3 regions of the Paenibacillus sp. 8b26 genome follow, and region 3 is predicted to be linked to each of the others. Evidence: predicted binding sites of a transcription regulator. Region 3 holds the regulator's gene; each other region holds the start of a gene.
What was found. The regulator NrdR, encoded in region 3, represses ribonucleotide reductase genes. The targets are predictions, from matches to a motif close to AACACNATATATNGTGTT.
Positions count from the first base shown of each region.

Region 1: a site for NrdR is predicted at 3,493-3,510, ahead of ACQ4MX_RS17115 (anaerobic ribonucleoside triphosphate reductase). Genes of this name have one in related genera too.
Region 2: a site for NrdR is predicted at 2,375-2,392, ahead of nrdI (class Ib ribonucleoside-diphosphate reductase assembly flavoprotein NrdI). Genes of this name have one in related genera too.

Region 1 is NZ_CP192445.1:3,716,213-3,721,481, reverse strand. It holds gene ACQ4MX_RS17130 (glycoside hydrolase family 3 C-terminal domain-containing protein) at 1-1,383, opposite strand, end outside; gene ACQ4MX_RS17125 (LacI family DNA-binding transcriptional regulator) at 1,529-2,539, opposite strand; gene ACQ4MX_RS17120 (AbrB/MazE/SpoVT family DNA-binding domain-containing protein) at 2,827-3,297, shown strand; gene ACQ4MX_RS17115 (anaerobic ribonucleoside triphosphate reductase) at 3,593-5,269, shown strand, end outside.
Region 2 is NZ_CP192445.1:1,009,695-1,014,963, forward strand. It holds gene ACQ4MX_RS04305 (ABC transporter substrate-binding protein) at 1-1,201, shown strand, start outside; gene ACQ4MX_RS04310 (GNAT family N-acetyltransferase) at 1,527-2,072, opposite strand; gene nrdI (class Ib ribonucleoside-diphosphate reductase assembly flavoprotein NrdI) at 2,560-2,919, shown strand; gene nrdE (class 1b ribonucleoside-diphosphate reductase subunit alpha) at 2,906-4,990, shown strand; gene nrdF (class 1b ribonucleoside-diphosphate reductase subunit beta) at 5,192-5,269, shown strand, end outside.
Region 3 is NZ_CP192445.1:1,222,694-1,227,962, reverse strand. It holds gene ytaF (sporulation membrane protein YtaF) at 1-368, shown strand, start outside; gene coaE (dephospho-CoA kinase) at 380-976, shown strand; gene ACQ4MX_RS05340 (lytic transglycosylase domain-containing protein) at 973-1,536, shown strand; gene ACQ4MX_RS05335 (alpha/beta-type small acid-soluble spore protein) at 1,675-1,899, opposite strand; gene nrdR (transcriptional regulator NrdR) at 2,006-2,473, shown strand; tRNA gene ACQ4MX_RS05325 (tRNA-Ala) at 2,597-2,672, shown strand; tRNA gene ACQ4MX_RS05320 (tRNA-Lys) at 2,684-2,756, shown strand; gene ACQ4MX_RS05315 (hypothetical protein) at 2,924-3,112, opposite strand; gene ACQ4MX_RS05310 (MarR family winged helix-turn-helix transcriptional regulator) at 3,205-3,666, opposite strand; gene ACQ4MX_RS05305 (SDR family NAD(P)-dependent oxidoreductase) at 3,863-4,747, shown strand.

The sequences.
Region 1 (5,269 bases), 2.5 Mb from region 3:
ACCGTAGCCCCAATTGCTCACGGTCAAAATCGTCGGCTCGGCATCAAGGGACAGCCGCATATCACCGGAAGAATTGACCGTAAGCTTCGCTCCGTCAGTCACCGCCGCGAAGGTCACACGATCCTTGGCATCGCGGTATACGACGCGCTCCTGCCCGCCTTCGCTTTCCAGCTTGGCGCGAATCGCTTCCAACGGTGTCACCCGATATGGAAGAGTACCGGAATACCAGTCGCGGTATACCTCATTGCCGAGTGCCCCGATCACCGCCACCTTGCCGCACCCCATAGGGTCCAGCGGCAGGAGCTTGTGCTCATTTTTCAGTAATACGATCTGCTCCCTCGCTGCACGCAAGGACAGTTCACGGGCTTGCTCTGTCATCAGGGCCTCTTCCCCGATCAAGGCATAGGGATTGTCTGTCGCCGGATCAAATTCCCCCAGACGAAAGCGAACACGAAATGTATGGAACAACGCCTGATCCAGATCCGTTTCTTGCAGGGTTCCTTGCGCCAAAGCATCACGAATGGCCTGCTTGGACAAATCCGCATCATCCGTAATGCTGTCGATCCCCGCGCGAATAGATTCAGCCACACCCGGCGTGTGGGAGTCATAATACTGATGATTCTTTACGATCCCCATCACATCACCGGCATCACTGACCACAAAGCCGTCCATTCCCCATTCGTCCCTGACAATATCGTTAACACCGTGATACAACGTAGCAGGTGTCCCATTAATCAGGTTATAAGAGGTCATCATGGACTGGGCTTTGCCTTCCGTAAAAGGCTTCTCAAAGGCTTTCAGATAGTATTCACGCAGGTTTCGCGGGTCTATGCTGGAGGAATCACTTCCCCGGTCCACCTCGTTATTGTTTCCGAGGAAATGCTTTAATGTCGCACCCGCTTTCAAATATACCGGATGATCACCCTGTATGCCTTTGACCAATTCCTTTGCCAGTTCTCCCGTCAAATACGGGTCTTCTCCATACGCTTCCTCATTACGCCCCCAGCGCGGATCACGCTCCATATCTACGGTTGGTGCCCATAACGTCAGTCCGTTTAGCGCCGGGTCACGGCGGTAGTATACACGCGCTTCATCCGAAATAACCGAGCCGACTTGTCGCATCAGTTCCGTATCCCACGTGCAAGCCAACCCCACAGGTTGCGGAAATGAAGTCGCCTCTCCCAACCAGGCTATACCATGTGCTGCTTCCGTACCATGCTTGTAGGCGGGGACTCCCAATCGTTCAATGGCAGGCTGATATTGCAGCATGGATTCAATCTTTTCCTCCAAGGTTAGCCGAGACACCAAATCCCGTACACGTTCGTCCAGATGAAGCTTCGGATTTTGAAAAAGATATTCTAAATCCGTTGTTTCATGACTCATATCCGTCATCTCCTTATCCCAATCAAAATATGATGAAAAGGTGTATGAAAGCGTTTTAATATATCATAACGAAAAAGGAGGACCCCAGCAACAACGCCGAAGCACTCCTTCTATCACTCATGTCATTACTTGATCTTGATCTCCATTAAGTTGTCTGTCTTTCCACCAAACTAACCGGCAACAATTGCTGCTGCTCACCACTTGGCGTCTTCCCTTCAATCATCTCCAGCAAAATGCCGCAGGCCTTATCTGCCAAAGCAGCCTTATCCTGATTGATGGTCGTCAAAGGAGGATTGCAGTACTTGGAAATCGTGTCATTGTCAAAGCCCACAATTTTAACCTCGTCGGGAACTTGTATCCCATTTTCCTGCAAAGCAAGCAAGGCACCCAGTCCCAGCCAGTCATTGGTAGCAAAAATACCGTCAAACTTCATCTTGTTTTCAATCAACTGCTGCACCTTTTGTTTAGCTGCATCCAGGTTGTTATGATCGCTATGAATAGCAACATATTGCTCTTTACCTAGCATGAGATTGTGCTTTAACATCGCATCACTAAACCCGTTCAAACGTTCATTCACGGATGAAAGGTTTTGCTGTTTAGTGAGTACCAAAATGCGACGACACCCTTTTTGAATGAGCTCTTCGGTTGCCATAAACCCGCCAGCATAGTGATCAGATGCTATAAAAGCAACGTTAGAGTCAATCTTTGGACGGCGGTCAATACATACAATAGGTATCTTCCGTTTTAATACATCTGTCAGCACTTCCTCCTGACCAGATATACAAACCAGACCATCGACCATTTTACTGTCCAATATTTTCAAATATTCTTTTTCTTTTTCGGCGCTCTTGGCTGTGTTGCAAATAATCGTCGAATAGCCCAGATCGAAAAAAAACCTTTCAATTTCCTGTACGATCACCGAAAAGAATTCGTTGTTAATGTCGGGCACCAGCACACCGATTGTCTGTGATTTGTTCATACGCAAGCTTTTCGCAATACTGTTCGTCTCGTATTGATACTTACTTATAATGTCCATCACTCTTTGACGGGTTTCATCCGAATAACGCCCGTTCTCATTGATGACCCTGGAAACGGTTGCTACAGAAACTCCACTTAATTGTGCAATTTCCTTCATTGAGATTTTGTTGCTTTTCATAGTCATCTTCCTTACAAGTTGAGATCATTTCAAAGAATTCTAAAACCCTGAAAAATGTTCAACTGTAGGCGGTAAAGCACTTACCGGATTAGGGAGAGGCCACGATACTTCACAGCCTCTTACTCCAACAGTCGATATTTATATTATAAACCATCTTCTGCCCCCGGCGATACATGTGAAGGTATATGATAAATGCATAAAAAAATTGTATATTTTCTTCAATAAACAAAGCAAAAAATAATATTTTTTGGTATAATCAGGATATACAATCGAAGGAGGAAAGGTTTATGAAAAATACCGGAATGACACGGCCTCTGGATCAATTGGGGCGAATCGTGCTTCCCAAGGAAATGCGCACCACGATGGATATCAATATTGGTGATTCGCTCGAATTTTTCGTGAATGAAGAAGGATTTGTATTAAGGAAATATACAGGTGTATCCTGCAAATTTTGCGGCGCAGTTGATCATTTGACTTATTTTCGTGATAGCTTTATTTGCGCCGATTGCATTCAGGTATTAAAGACAGAGGAACATGTACATCCCACTAGCACCGAAGCCATCCAGGCTCAAGAACATACCAAGCCGGTTCGTAACCATACAACCTGGCAGCCCAAGCAATCCAGAGTCCAGCAAGGAGAAATGGTAAAAAAGCTCCGAAAGCTGATTCAGGAACATCCCAACCTGCCGCAAAAGGTATATGCCGAAATGCTCGATATCTCACAAGGCCGGGTGTCCCAACTGAAAAAGCTGCTTTAAATTATTCAGTAATTTATTACAAAAAATACTCAGATCCAATGGATTTCCATCCTATTGTTTTCTGTCAAATATTCGATCGTCAGGTGTAGAATAAGGAGCGTATTTGTTGATGTGTTCCTAACTTTCACCTGACTTTTTTGTGCGTTCTCCTCCCTATCGACGTGACAATAGTCACATACGCTCCATCCATCCATATATACAATATATAGACTGAAACAATTGGTTAGTACACGATATCGTCAATATGTTGTTTTTGGGAGAATAATATATATTTTACTATATGGAGGGTTTTGCGATGAAGGTGTTGGAGGAACATCAATTATATGACATCGGCGAACGGGTCATTGGGGCACAGGATTTGGACATGCTACGGGAGAATGCAAATTTGAATGGAGAATCGTTCAGCGGCAAAATGAGCAAGCTCGGTTCCGAGTACGCCAAGTGGTATGCACGCCTACGTGTGCTTCCGTCTGAACTGACGGACGCGATTGACCGTGGATATGTATATGTTCACGATTTGGACCAATATGCGCTCGGGACTACGAACTGTATCTTTATTCCTTTTGGTCGCTTGTTGCAAGACGGTTTTAATACAGGCAACGGCTCTGTGCGCACACCGCAAACCATTATGTCTGCTATGGCACTGGTGGCAATCATATTCCAGTCTCAGCAAAACAGCCAATTTGGAGGCGTTTCTGCTAATAAAATAGATTGGGATCTCGCTCCATTCGTGGCCCGGTCTTTCCGCAAGCATCTGCGTAAGGGACTCCGCCTGTTCGGAGAAGAAATAGAGCCCGCTCTGCCTGATGACGAATTACATTTAGCCAACAGCCTATTACAGGAGGCATGCCCTCGTTCATACGCATTTGCACGGGAAGAAACAGAGACGGAAACCCGGCAGGCCGCCGAATCCCTTATTCATAACCTGAATACCATGAGCAGTCGGGCAGGCGGGCAAATTCCGTTCACATCACTGAATTACGGTATGTGCACTTCTGCTGAAGGGCGGCTTGTTACGCAATCATTGCTGGAGGCCACTATTCGCGGCTTGGGCAGCGGGGAAACCCCTATTTTCCCACAGCATATTTTCCAATGCAAAAAAGGAATTAATCAGGCAGAAGGGGATATCAACTATGACTTGTTCCTGCGGGCAGTAGAATGCTCCAGCAAACGTATGTATCCCAATTTTGTCAATGTGGATGCTACCTTCAACCTGCCCTATTACCGCGCAGATGATCCGGATACCATTATTGCGACGATGGGCTGCCGCACCCGCACCATTGCTGACCGTTTTGGCAGAAACTGTCAGAGCGGCAAGGGTAATCTCTCATTCAATACGATTAATCTGGTGCGTCTTGGCATTGAATACGGCATTTGCACAGGCAAGCGCAAGGCACCTGACCGGGATGGCTTTGATACCAGACTGGAAGAGGTTTTGCGTATTGCCGTGGACGGACTGATGCATCGCTACCATATACAGACCAGCCAGCCGGCCAAGGCCTCAGACTTTATGATGCGCGAAGGGGTATGGGAAGGCGGAGAAAAGCTGGAGCCGGATGAACAGGTGGGTAACGTACTGAAGCATGGTACGCTGTCGGTCGGGTTTATCGGGTTGGCTGAGTGCATGAAGGCACTGTACGGCAAACACCACGGGGAGGATGACGCTGTATACCGCGAGGCGCAGCGAATCATAGCTTCCATGCGTGTCTACTGCGATCGGATGAGTGAATTGCATAACCTGAACATTACGCTGTTCGCTACGCCTGCCGAGGGTCTGTCCGGTAAATTCACGTTGCTGGATCAGCGGGATTTCGGTGTCATTCCCGATGTGAATGATCGTGAATATTACACGAATTCTTTTCACATTCCTGTGTATTACACGCTTCCGGCTGCCCGTAAAATCAGCCTCGAAGCCCCATTTCATAACCTGTGCAACGCTGGCGCGATTTCGTACATTGAGCTGGATGGCAAT
Region 2 (5,269 bases), 210 kb from region 3:
CGCATTTGACGCACAAGCCGGGTTCGAAATCCAGCATCAGGCACTTGAGAAGCTCGGCTATCCGAAAATCCGCACTGTTCAGGATTTTGAAAAAGCGCTCAAGGACTATGTCGCCAAATACCCCACCACTAACGGTCAGCCTACCATCCCCCTCTCCCTTGATGCCGAAGATTGGAAAATTCAAATTACCGTAACCAATCCGGCAGTTACCGCTACAGGCGGACCGGATGATGGAGAGTATTATATCGACCCCAAGACGCATAAAGCCATTCTCCACTACAAACGCCCGGAAGAACGGGAATATTTTCGCTGGCTGAATCACATGTACAACGAAGGACTGCTGGATAAGGACACATTTGTGCAAAAAAGCGATCAATACAAGTCCAAAATCGCCGCAGGCCGTGTAATTGGACTCATCGATCAGAAATGGAACTATCAGGATGCCGAAAACGCACTCAAAGCGTCGGGCAAGGATGAATTTACCTACGCGCATTTCCCGGTTACGTTAAGCGAGAAATACGAGGACCATTCCCTCCAGCCGCTCGGGTTTGATGCTGCATACGGGATCGGAATTACAACCTCGTGCAAAAATCCCGTGCGTGCCATCAAGTTTCTGGATTTTCTGGCCTCCGACGAAGGACAAATTTTGCGCAACTGGGGAATCGAAGGCCAGCATTACAATGTAGAGAACGGCAAACGAGTTATTCCGGCCGATGTGCAGCAACGTAAAAACACCGATAATTCCGCTTTTACGAGAGAGTCAGGCATCGGTTTGTACTGGATATGGGGGCCGCATTACGGTGACGGCATCAAGGACCCTTCCGGCAACTACTATACGACGAACTATCCGGAGATGATTACCGAAAATTACAGCCCGGCCGAAAAAAAATCCCTGCAAGCATACAATGCTCGAACGTGGAAGGACCTGTTCCCGAACGAGAAGGATTTTCCGGTAAAAGAATGGGGCGCCGCCTACAACATGCCCGTCCCGACCAATACAAACTACAATGTCATTTATCAGAAGTCGCAGGACATTGTGCGCAAACGGATTCCCGAAGCTGTACTCGCCAAGCCGGATCAATTTGATGCTGTCTATGACCGCATGCTCCAAGAGCTGGATCAGGCAGGTGTGCCGAAGGCTGAAGAAATCTACACCGGTCTGATCCAAAATAGGCTCAAGCTGTGGAACGGGGAAAAATAACGATCAAATAAGCTGAACTTAAAAGTTACCTATCGTGCCACTACGCAGTCGGATGGTGCTTGCCATCGCCACCGCCCCCAGGTTCCTTGAATAATCATATAACTAGGATAGAAATCCGGGGACAAAAGCGACCGCTTCGCTTGTACAGCACCATTCCGCCTACTCCGTTTTGATGCTTATTTTTTTAAAGTCAGCTTATAGTTCGAGTTTGGCTTATATGTATGAAAGATTACAGGGCTGACAGCCTAATGCTGTTCAGCCCTTTTACATTGAACGTTCTGTTTCGTTCCATATATACATGACACGATGATGACTGTCTGTTTCCCTACACGTTCTGCGAAGATTCCGTCGTTTGCTCCGCAGCCTCATACTCACTTCGCAAAATCCCTATCTGAATGATGTCATAGTATTGTCCTTCCCTGAACAGCTTTTGCCGCAGCCGACCTTCCTCCTTGAAGCCGCAGGCCAGATAGCAGCGATATGCACGCTCGTTGTATGCATAGACCTCCAGCTCCAGTCGATTCAGGTTCAGTGTATGAAATACAAATTTCTGTAATAGCCGGATCGCTTCACGTCCGTAGCCTTTGCCCAGGTTATCATCGCGCCCAATCACAATGCCGAGCGTGGCGTGCCGATTCAACCAGTTGATTTTAAATAAATCCAGTTGTCCGATATAATCCAGCGTGTCTTTATGCGCAATAACAAAGCCCTTCAGTACGTAGGCTTCGCTATTCGTCTGAGAATGAGGATAAGTAAAAACATCGCTCAAACCGCATGTAATATCCGGGTCATTGACCCATTTTCGTATTTCCGGTATATCCTCCTGACGATACTCTCTCAGCACGATGCGTTCCCCAATAATATGCGGCATAGTACATCTTCCCTTCGGTTATGTATGGGTATACCTAGTATGGCATCAAACGACCCTGAATCCATAAATCCATTTCCCATCATTCATATTCCCCCTACAGTAAAAGGTAGATTTAGCACAGTATCTCCTATTGACAAATCGTACATCTTCGTCCTTCAAAACTCCAGTACATTTGTAAAATTCGCACGAAAAAAAAGTTATTCCGCTTATCCCGCACCCCGCTTGGACTTGCCCCCAATCCTTGTGCCCAACCTTTTAAAAGTGATTGACCTCACCTATATATAGATATAAAATAGAAATCGTACTCTAAATATAGTGTATAACGCGTATTTTACACATATATCTTGAAAATACAGATATGGAAGTACCGATATAAATAGGCGTTAAAATTTTGGCGAAGCACAGCCAGCAAGGGTTTGCGAATCTTTACAGGATTTCGAGCCTTGGGCAGATGCCGTTTTGCCAAATGTCAAGGAGGATGAATACAATGCTGATTGCTTATGATTCCAAGACCGGCAATGTAAAAAGATTTATCGGGAAGCTCAAGCTTCCGGCGGTCCAAATCCAGGAGCAAATGACTATAGAGGAACCATACGTACTCATTACATATACAACGGGGTTTGGACAGATACCTGAGAAGGTATCTTCCTTTTTGCAAAAAAATGCTCAAAACCTCGTGGGTGTGGCTGCCAGCGGCAACCGTAACTGGGGCGAGAGCTTTGCCAAAAGCGCGGATTTGATCTCCGACCATTATAACGTGCCTGTCATCAGTAAATTTGAATTATCTGGAACGTTCGGCGATGTAGAGCGTTTCAAACAGGAGGTGAGCCGAGTTGCGGCATATTGAACTGAACAACATGTTGATGAAACGCGATACAGATGGCTTTTTCCAATTGGAAAAGGACCAAGAGGCTGTAGACGAATTTATGAAGGAAGTCGAAGAACGGAGCTTGAAGTTTGCGGATACAGCGGCTAAAGTGCTCTACATGATTGAGAATGATTATTACGAAAATTTCTATAGTAGCTATACAGCTGACGAAATTAAGGATATTTTCCATATCACTCATAGTTATAATTTTAAATTTCCTTCCTATATGGCAGCATCCAAGTTTTATACGGATTATGCAGTGAAGAGTAATGACCGTAAGGTTTATCTGGAGCACTACCCTGACCGGGTGGCGGTCGTCGCCCTGCATTTGGGACGCGGTAACGCCGATACGGCGCGCCTATTGTCCCGCTCGATGATGGAGCAGCGTCTCCAGCCGGCTACGCCAACCTTCCTGAATGCAGGCAAAAGCCGTCGTGGAGAACTGGTATCATGCTTCCTGCTCGAAATGGACGACTCCCTCAACTCGATCAACTACGTGCTGAACACTTGCATGCAGTTGTCCAAAATCGGCGGCGGTGTCGCGGTCAACCTGTCGAAACTGCGGTCACGCGGTGAGGCGATCAAAGGTGTAGAAGGCGCGGCTAAAGGAATTATGCCTGTGCTGAAGCTGATGGAGGACGGCTTCTCCTACGCGGATCAGATGGGTCAACGTAAAGGTTCCGGCGCAGCATACTACAACATTTTCGGATGGGATGTACTGGAGTTCCTGGATAGTAAAAAAATCAATGCCGACGAAAGAGTGCGCCTGAAGACACTCTCCATCGGACTGATTGTACCGAACCGCTTTTATAAGCTGGCTCAGGATAATGAGCCGTTGCATGTATTCGCTCCTTACAGTGTATACAAGGCCTACGGTACCCATCTGGACGATATGGATCTGGATGAAATGTACGATACACTGCTCGCTGACGACCGGGTGAAGAAAAAGGTAGCGATGAGCGCGCGTGACATGCTGACCAAAATTGCCATGATCCAGTTGGAATCAGGCTATCCATACATGATGAACAAAAGTAACGCGAATCAGGCACATGCTCTTAAAAACGTGGGCCAGGTTAAAATGTCAAACCTGTGCACAGAAATTTTTCAATTACAGGAAACCTCTGAAATTACAGATTACGGCCAACAGGATACAATCCGTCGGGATATCAGCTGTAATCTGGCTTCTCTCAACATTGTAAATGTGATGGAGCATGGCAAAATCCGCGAATCCGTTCACGAGGGGATGATTGCCCTAACCTCGGTCAGCGATATGACCCAAGTCGCGAACGCGCCGGGTGTTGCCAAGGCAAACCGTGAAATGCATTCTGTCGGTCTGGGTGTCATGAACCTGCACGGCTACCTTGCCAAGAACAAAATTGCTTATGAAAGCAACGAAGCGAAGGATTTTGTCCGTACCTTCTTCATGACGATGAACTATCACTCTTTGGAGAAAAGCATGGAAATCGCCCAAGCGGCCGGACAAAGCTTTTATGGCTTTGAGGAATCGGATTATGCGACTGGGGTGTATTTTGACCGTTATCTGAATACCGATTACCGTCCGACAACGGCACGCGTACAAGAGCTGTTCAACGGCATCTATATTCCTTCTCCCGAGGATTGGGACAAGCTGAAAGCAGACGTGCAGAAGAACGGCCTGTATCACGCGTACCGTATGGCGATTGCGCCGACGGCCAGCATTTCATATATTCAAAATGCGACGTCCAGCGTGATGCCAATCGTGGAACAAATTGAAACACGTACCTATGCGAATTCGACGACCTATTATCCAATGCCTTACTTGCAAAGAGATAATGTGTTCTTTTATAAATCCGCGTATCAAATGGATCAGTTCAAAGTGCTTGACCTGATTGCAGAAATCCAGCCTCACGTGGATCAAGGGATTTCGACCGTGCTTCATGTGAACAGTGACGTGACTACACGCCAATTGGCGCGTTGCTATCTGTATGCTGCTCACAAAGGACTCAAATCGTTGTACTACACACGTACCAAAAAGCTGTCTGTAGAAGAGTGCCTCACCTGCTCGATCTAAGACCGTGCTCATAAATTAACATTAGAAATCCATATGGATGCTTTTCATTAGAAGCTGTATCCAGCGCGATGTTCCGCCCTTTATGGGTTGGGACACGGCCTCGCGGATGCAGCTTCCGTATGTCAAGCATATGATGATTCGCCTACATCACCTTATTGTGACTCTAGGAAATCTCGGAAGCTGAAGGGAGAATGCTAAACAATGACAGGTATACAAGCTGTAAACTGGAATCGCTCGGACGATGATTTCACACTGATGTTCTGGAATCAGAACATTATG
Region 3 (5,269 bases):
AGAAATCTGAAGAAGTACAAGAGGAACGGACCGTATTTTCGTTGGAATTCCGCAAATGGGGTCTTGTTATTCGGATTCTCCGAAGTCCGTCTGCTGCGGATATGGACCGTTCGGGCAGTATCTCCGCTATGGAGGCGGTTTGGTTAGGTATCGCTTTATCGGTTGATGCGTTCGGTGCAGGATTGGGAGCAGCTATGCTGGGCTTCCAGCCACTTGCTACCGCGCTGGCTATTGCGTTATTCAGCGGAACATTTTTGATTGCGGGTATGAAAGCAGGTTTCTGTCTGTCGGCATTTCGATTTATGAAGGCGCTGGGTGTGTTACCGGCATTATTACTGATTATGATGGGCATATTGAAGCTGTTATGAGGTGAAAGAGCATGAATATCGGATTAACCGGAGGTATTGCTACCGGTAAAAGCACCGTGTCGGCTCTACTGGTCGCCAAGGGTGCGCTGCTGATCGACGCAGATGCCATTGCCCGGGAAGTGATGCTTCCGGGGCATCCGGTGCTGGCGGCGGTCATACAGCATTTTGGACAAGCTGTGATGAACAGTGACGGAACTCTGCACCGCAAAAAGCTGGGCGAGATTGTATTTGGGGACCCTGTCCAGCGGCAGGCGCTTAATGATATTACACATCCCGCGATTCGTGAGGAAATGCGCACGCGCATGGAATCTTACGAGCGCGAACATCCGGACAAGCTCGTTCTGGCAGATATCCCGCTACTGTATGAGTCCGGATTAGAGGGCTTGTACGATAAAATTATGGTGGTATACGTACCACGGGATGTGCAGCTCCAGCGTCTGATACTCAGAGACGGATTGACCGAGGAACAAGCAGGACTTCGGTTGTCTTCGCAAATGGATATTGAACACAAAAGAAGCCTGGCCGATATCGTCATCGACAATAGCGGAACACAGGCCGAAACAAAACAGCAAATTGATCAATTCTGGCAGCGAAAGGGACTTGCATGAATATTTTGCGCAAAAAAAGAGTCCTGCTGACTTTGTTTGTCGGGTTTGTCTTGATTCTGTTTTTTAATTCAAACTGGATGTCGTGGTTCTATCCGATTCAATATAAGGATGAGATTCGGCAATATTCGCAGACGTATGAAGTGGACCCGTTTTTGGTGGCGTCCATTATCCGTGTTGAGACGAACTTTAAGACCAGCAAGCAGTCGCACAAGGGTGCACTGGGACTCATGCAAATCATGCCCGATACTGCGAATTGGATTATGGATAGCGCTCAAATCCAAAAGGTTCCGCTGGATAGCGTCAAGCACGAGCCGGGCACCAATATTGAACTTGGAACCTGGTATGTGCATAACCTGTCGGTGAAATTTAAGGATAATCCGGTAGCTACCGTTGCGGCTTACAACGCAGGCCCCGGTAAAGTGCAGGAGTGGCTCGACAAGGGCGTATGGGATGGGAAAGAAGAATCCATCAAGCAAATCCCTTTTGGCGAGACGCGACATTATGTACAACGGGTTATTTACTACTACAGACAATACACGAAAATTTATAATCAGTTTTAACGGATGGCGAGGTTGTGTGTAAATATGTACATGACACAATGAGCCTGATGGCATTAAAATGAAAAAAAGCGCAGGACAGGCTGTTTTTAGCAGCCCATCCGTACACTTTTTCTTGTTATTTTTGCATTATTACCGCGATTATTGGTATTGACCTGCCAATTGTTGTTCGGCGATCGTTACGAGGCGTTTTGTGATGTAGCCCCCGATCGAACCGTTCTCATAGGAAGTCATGTTACCTTGGTATCCATCTTGAGGAATGCTGATACCCAGCTCTTGAGCGATTTCAAATTTCATTTGCTCCAGAGCGCCGGTGGATCTGCTGACTACCAGGTTGTTGGAGTTGCCATTGTTTCCTTGTGCCATTGTTGTTCACCTCCTCGCGACTTGGTAAACATATTATGAACCGTTTTGACAAAATTATTACGAAAAAAGTATAGAGAATTTATTGGAAAAAGGAAGTGATGAATTTATGAAATGCCCGTACTGTGCCTACAATGGAACAAAGGTACTGGACTCGCGGCCTGCGAATGACAACAAGTCCATCCGTCGCCGTCGCGAATGCGAGCAATGTGCTAGGCGTTTTACCACCTTTGAAATGGTGGAGGAGACTCCGCTCATGGTCATTAAAAAGGATGGCAGTCGTGAAGAGTTCAGCCGTGATAAAATGCTGCGTGGTCTCATTCGGGCCTGCGAGAAGCGTCCCGTATCCGTAGAGCAACTGGACATGATCGTATCTCAGGTGGAAAACGCCATTCGTAACACAGCCGCTACAGAGGTGGACAGCCAGCAGATCGGCGAGCTGGTCATGGAACAGCTCTATCCTGTTGATGAAGTGGCCTATGTACGCTTTGCGTCCGTCTATCGGCAGTTTAAAGACATCAACATGTTTATGAAAGAACTGAAAACACTGTTATCCAAAGATACAGCCAGCGACTGATCGCTGACTGTGTCTTGGTTTATGGTGTGAAAGTTATATTTTTTTATAAAAGTATTGACACAGGGGTGAAAATTTTATATGATATAGGAGTCGCTTCAAACAGATGTTGAAATTACATAAAACGGGGCCTTAGCTCAGCTGGGAGAGCGCATCGCTGGCAGCGATGAGGTCAGGGGTTCGATCCCCCTAGGCTCCACCAAATTTTAATATGGACTCTTAGCTCAGTTGGTAGAGCAGTTGACTCTTAATCAATTGGTCCAGGGTTCGAGTCCCTGAGAGTCCATCCTTTAGAAAAACGGCAGAGATGCCGTTTTTTTGTTTTGAATTCAGCTCTGCTTTCCCTTGTGATCACACGTTTGGTCACAGAAGGCCCTACTTTCTTAATAAAAAACAAACGCCATGTTCTCTTGAATGAGGGCACGGCGTTTGTTTTAGTTTACCCCATGCTTTTTAAAAGGCGGTCAAATTAACCTCTACAGTACATTTGAATTGGCTTGAGGAATTTTCCGTAGCCCATTCAAGAGCAGAAGCCTCGTCATGCAGAAATTTTTGTCGTTCTTCGTACAGACGCCGCGCATCCCCATCTTGGCTTAGAAACTCCAGTGTATCCATCGCCTTCTTCAATGTGGGTTCATTCACCTTAAGCACCTCCCAATTTGCCTTATAAGAAGATAGGCTTCCTTCTTGAAGCTAAACATCACATTCCTTAACACTCATGATCAATGGACCTGTTACTTGTGATCAAATCCGTTAAAGTCTCTGAGCATTCCGATAAAATTTTTAAGTTGTTCATCGTCCCATCTTGAAATGTGTTCGTAAAATACAAATTCTTTCTCTTTTAGAGCATCAATCGTCTTTTGTTGTCCAAGCTCAGTGAGGGATAGAAGTATTCCTCGACGATCATCAGGGGAGGTTTCCCTTTTCACATAACTCAAAAGCTCAAGTTGTTTGACGAGACGGCTAACCGAACTGCGATCCATAGCTGTCGATTCCGCCAGCATAGTGGCGCTTGTTGGGCCATATGAGTACAGCCAACGGATAATATGGAAACCCGCAGGTTGTATTGAAGGATCGAAACGTGCTGCAGTTTTGACATTTAGCGCATGTGAGGCGCTTATGAGGGCATTGATTTGCTCGCCGAGTTCCAGTTCCAGTTGTCCTCTTGGCGTATTTTTGTGTCGATCATCATTCATCCTATTTCACCTAACCTTAATTGATAAATTAAATAATTCAAGTCAATTACTTGACATATATCAACCAAAATAATATAGTTAATTTATATCAAGTATATGGCTGCGTCAGCTGCATGTCAAAACTTGAGACGGGTCTAACGGAGTAAAGCAATGAACGGCCAATTACATTGACTATTCAGCACAAAGGAGAATCACCATGATGGCTAATCCGATTGTTGTAATAACTGGCGGAACGAGTGGTCTGGGGCAACTCGTTGCGATTGAATTGGCTAAACGTGGTACTCATCTTGTCATGACAGCCAGGAGCAAGGATCGCGCTGAAGCTACTAAAAAAATTATAAAAGATATGGTGCCCTCAACAAAAGTAGACTTTTTTTTCGGGGATCTATCCTTAATGAAAGATGTCAGACGTATGGGGAACGAGATTTCAACTGCATACCCCAAAATAGATGTGCTTTTGAATAATGCAGGACTGCATGCATTCGAACAACGGGTAACCTCCGAGGGATTTGCAGAAATGATAGCTGTGAATTATTTAGCACCGTGGTTATTGACGCACACCTTACAGTATTCCTTGAAAAATGCAGGAAGCGCCAGAATTGTAAATGTTGCTTCTGAGGCTTCACGCAATCATGGCGAGCTTAAGCTCCCTGAGGATTTGACCAATATAGCTCCTTTTACTTCTAGAGGCTCATCTGCAATATATGGGAGAACCAAGCTGTATAACATTATGTTTACTGGTGAACTGGCACGTCAATGGACTGGAACGGGGATCAGTGTTAACGCTCTGAATCCAGGGTTTAATGTTACAGGTCTCGGACGTGAGCTCTGGTTTGCATCAATGCTTGAGCGTTTTTTGAATTTTTTTCATATTGGTGATCCACGCAGAGGAGCTGATATTATGACTCGTTTAATTGTGGATCCACAGTACCAGGCAGTTACAGGAGGGTATTTTAATGTCGGAACCGGACATTCAATTGTACCTGTAGACCCCGGTGGAGATATTGCTATGCAAAATAAACTGTGGAATTGTACGAAAGAATTACTACAACAAAGAAGTCTTCTTAACAATATGACCTGATTTTATGGATTACAGCGGTAAACTGAGGACTGTGAGCAGTTGACTCTTAATCAATTGGTACAGGGTTCGAGTCTCTATGTAATACCGAGGGTCCTGAAAAATAAAGAAGCGCAACACCATCGCAAAAAGGCACCCTGAACTCGTTAAAGAGTGGACTGCTTTCATGTAACTTTCGTCGTTGTTTCATGGTTGTTCTTATTTTAGAATAGATATGTTAATATCTAACATTTTAATGGATTCAGTGAACGAACCTGATCCTCAAGGGGGGAAAGCGGTGTACCGTATAATTGATTTGTACTCAACATGCTCCATGCAAAGCCTGCGGAATAAACGAGGCGAAGCTTGGTATGGAGCGAATAAATTTCGCCTGCATTGATTAGTTGTTTACAGACGCAGGCTTTGCCCCCTTAAAATATCAAATCTATTTTAAGGAGCGAGCGTAAAAGAAGTATGGCAAAAAAGAATTATAATAGATTGAACTTATAAAATTGAGAACCGCTTTTTTGGTCAATTAATTGTTCT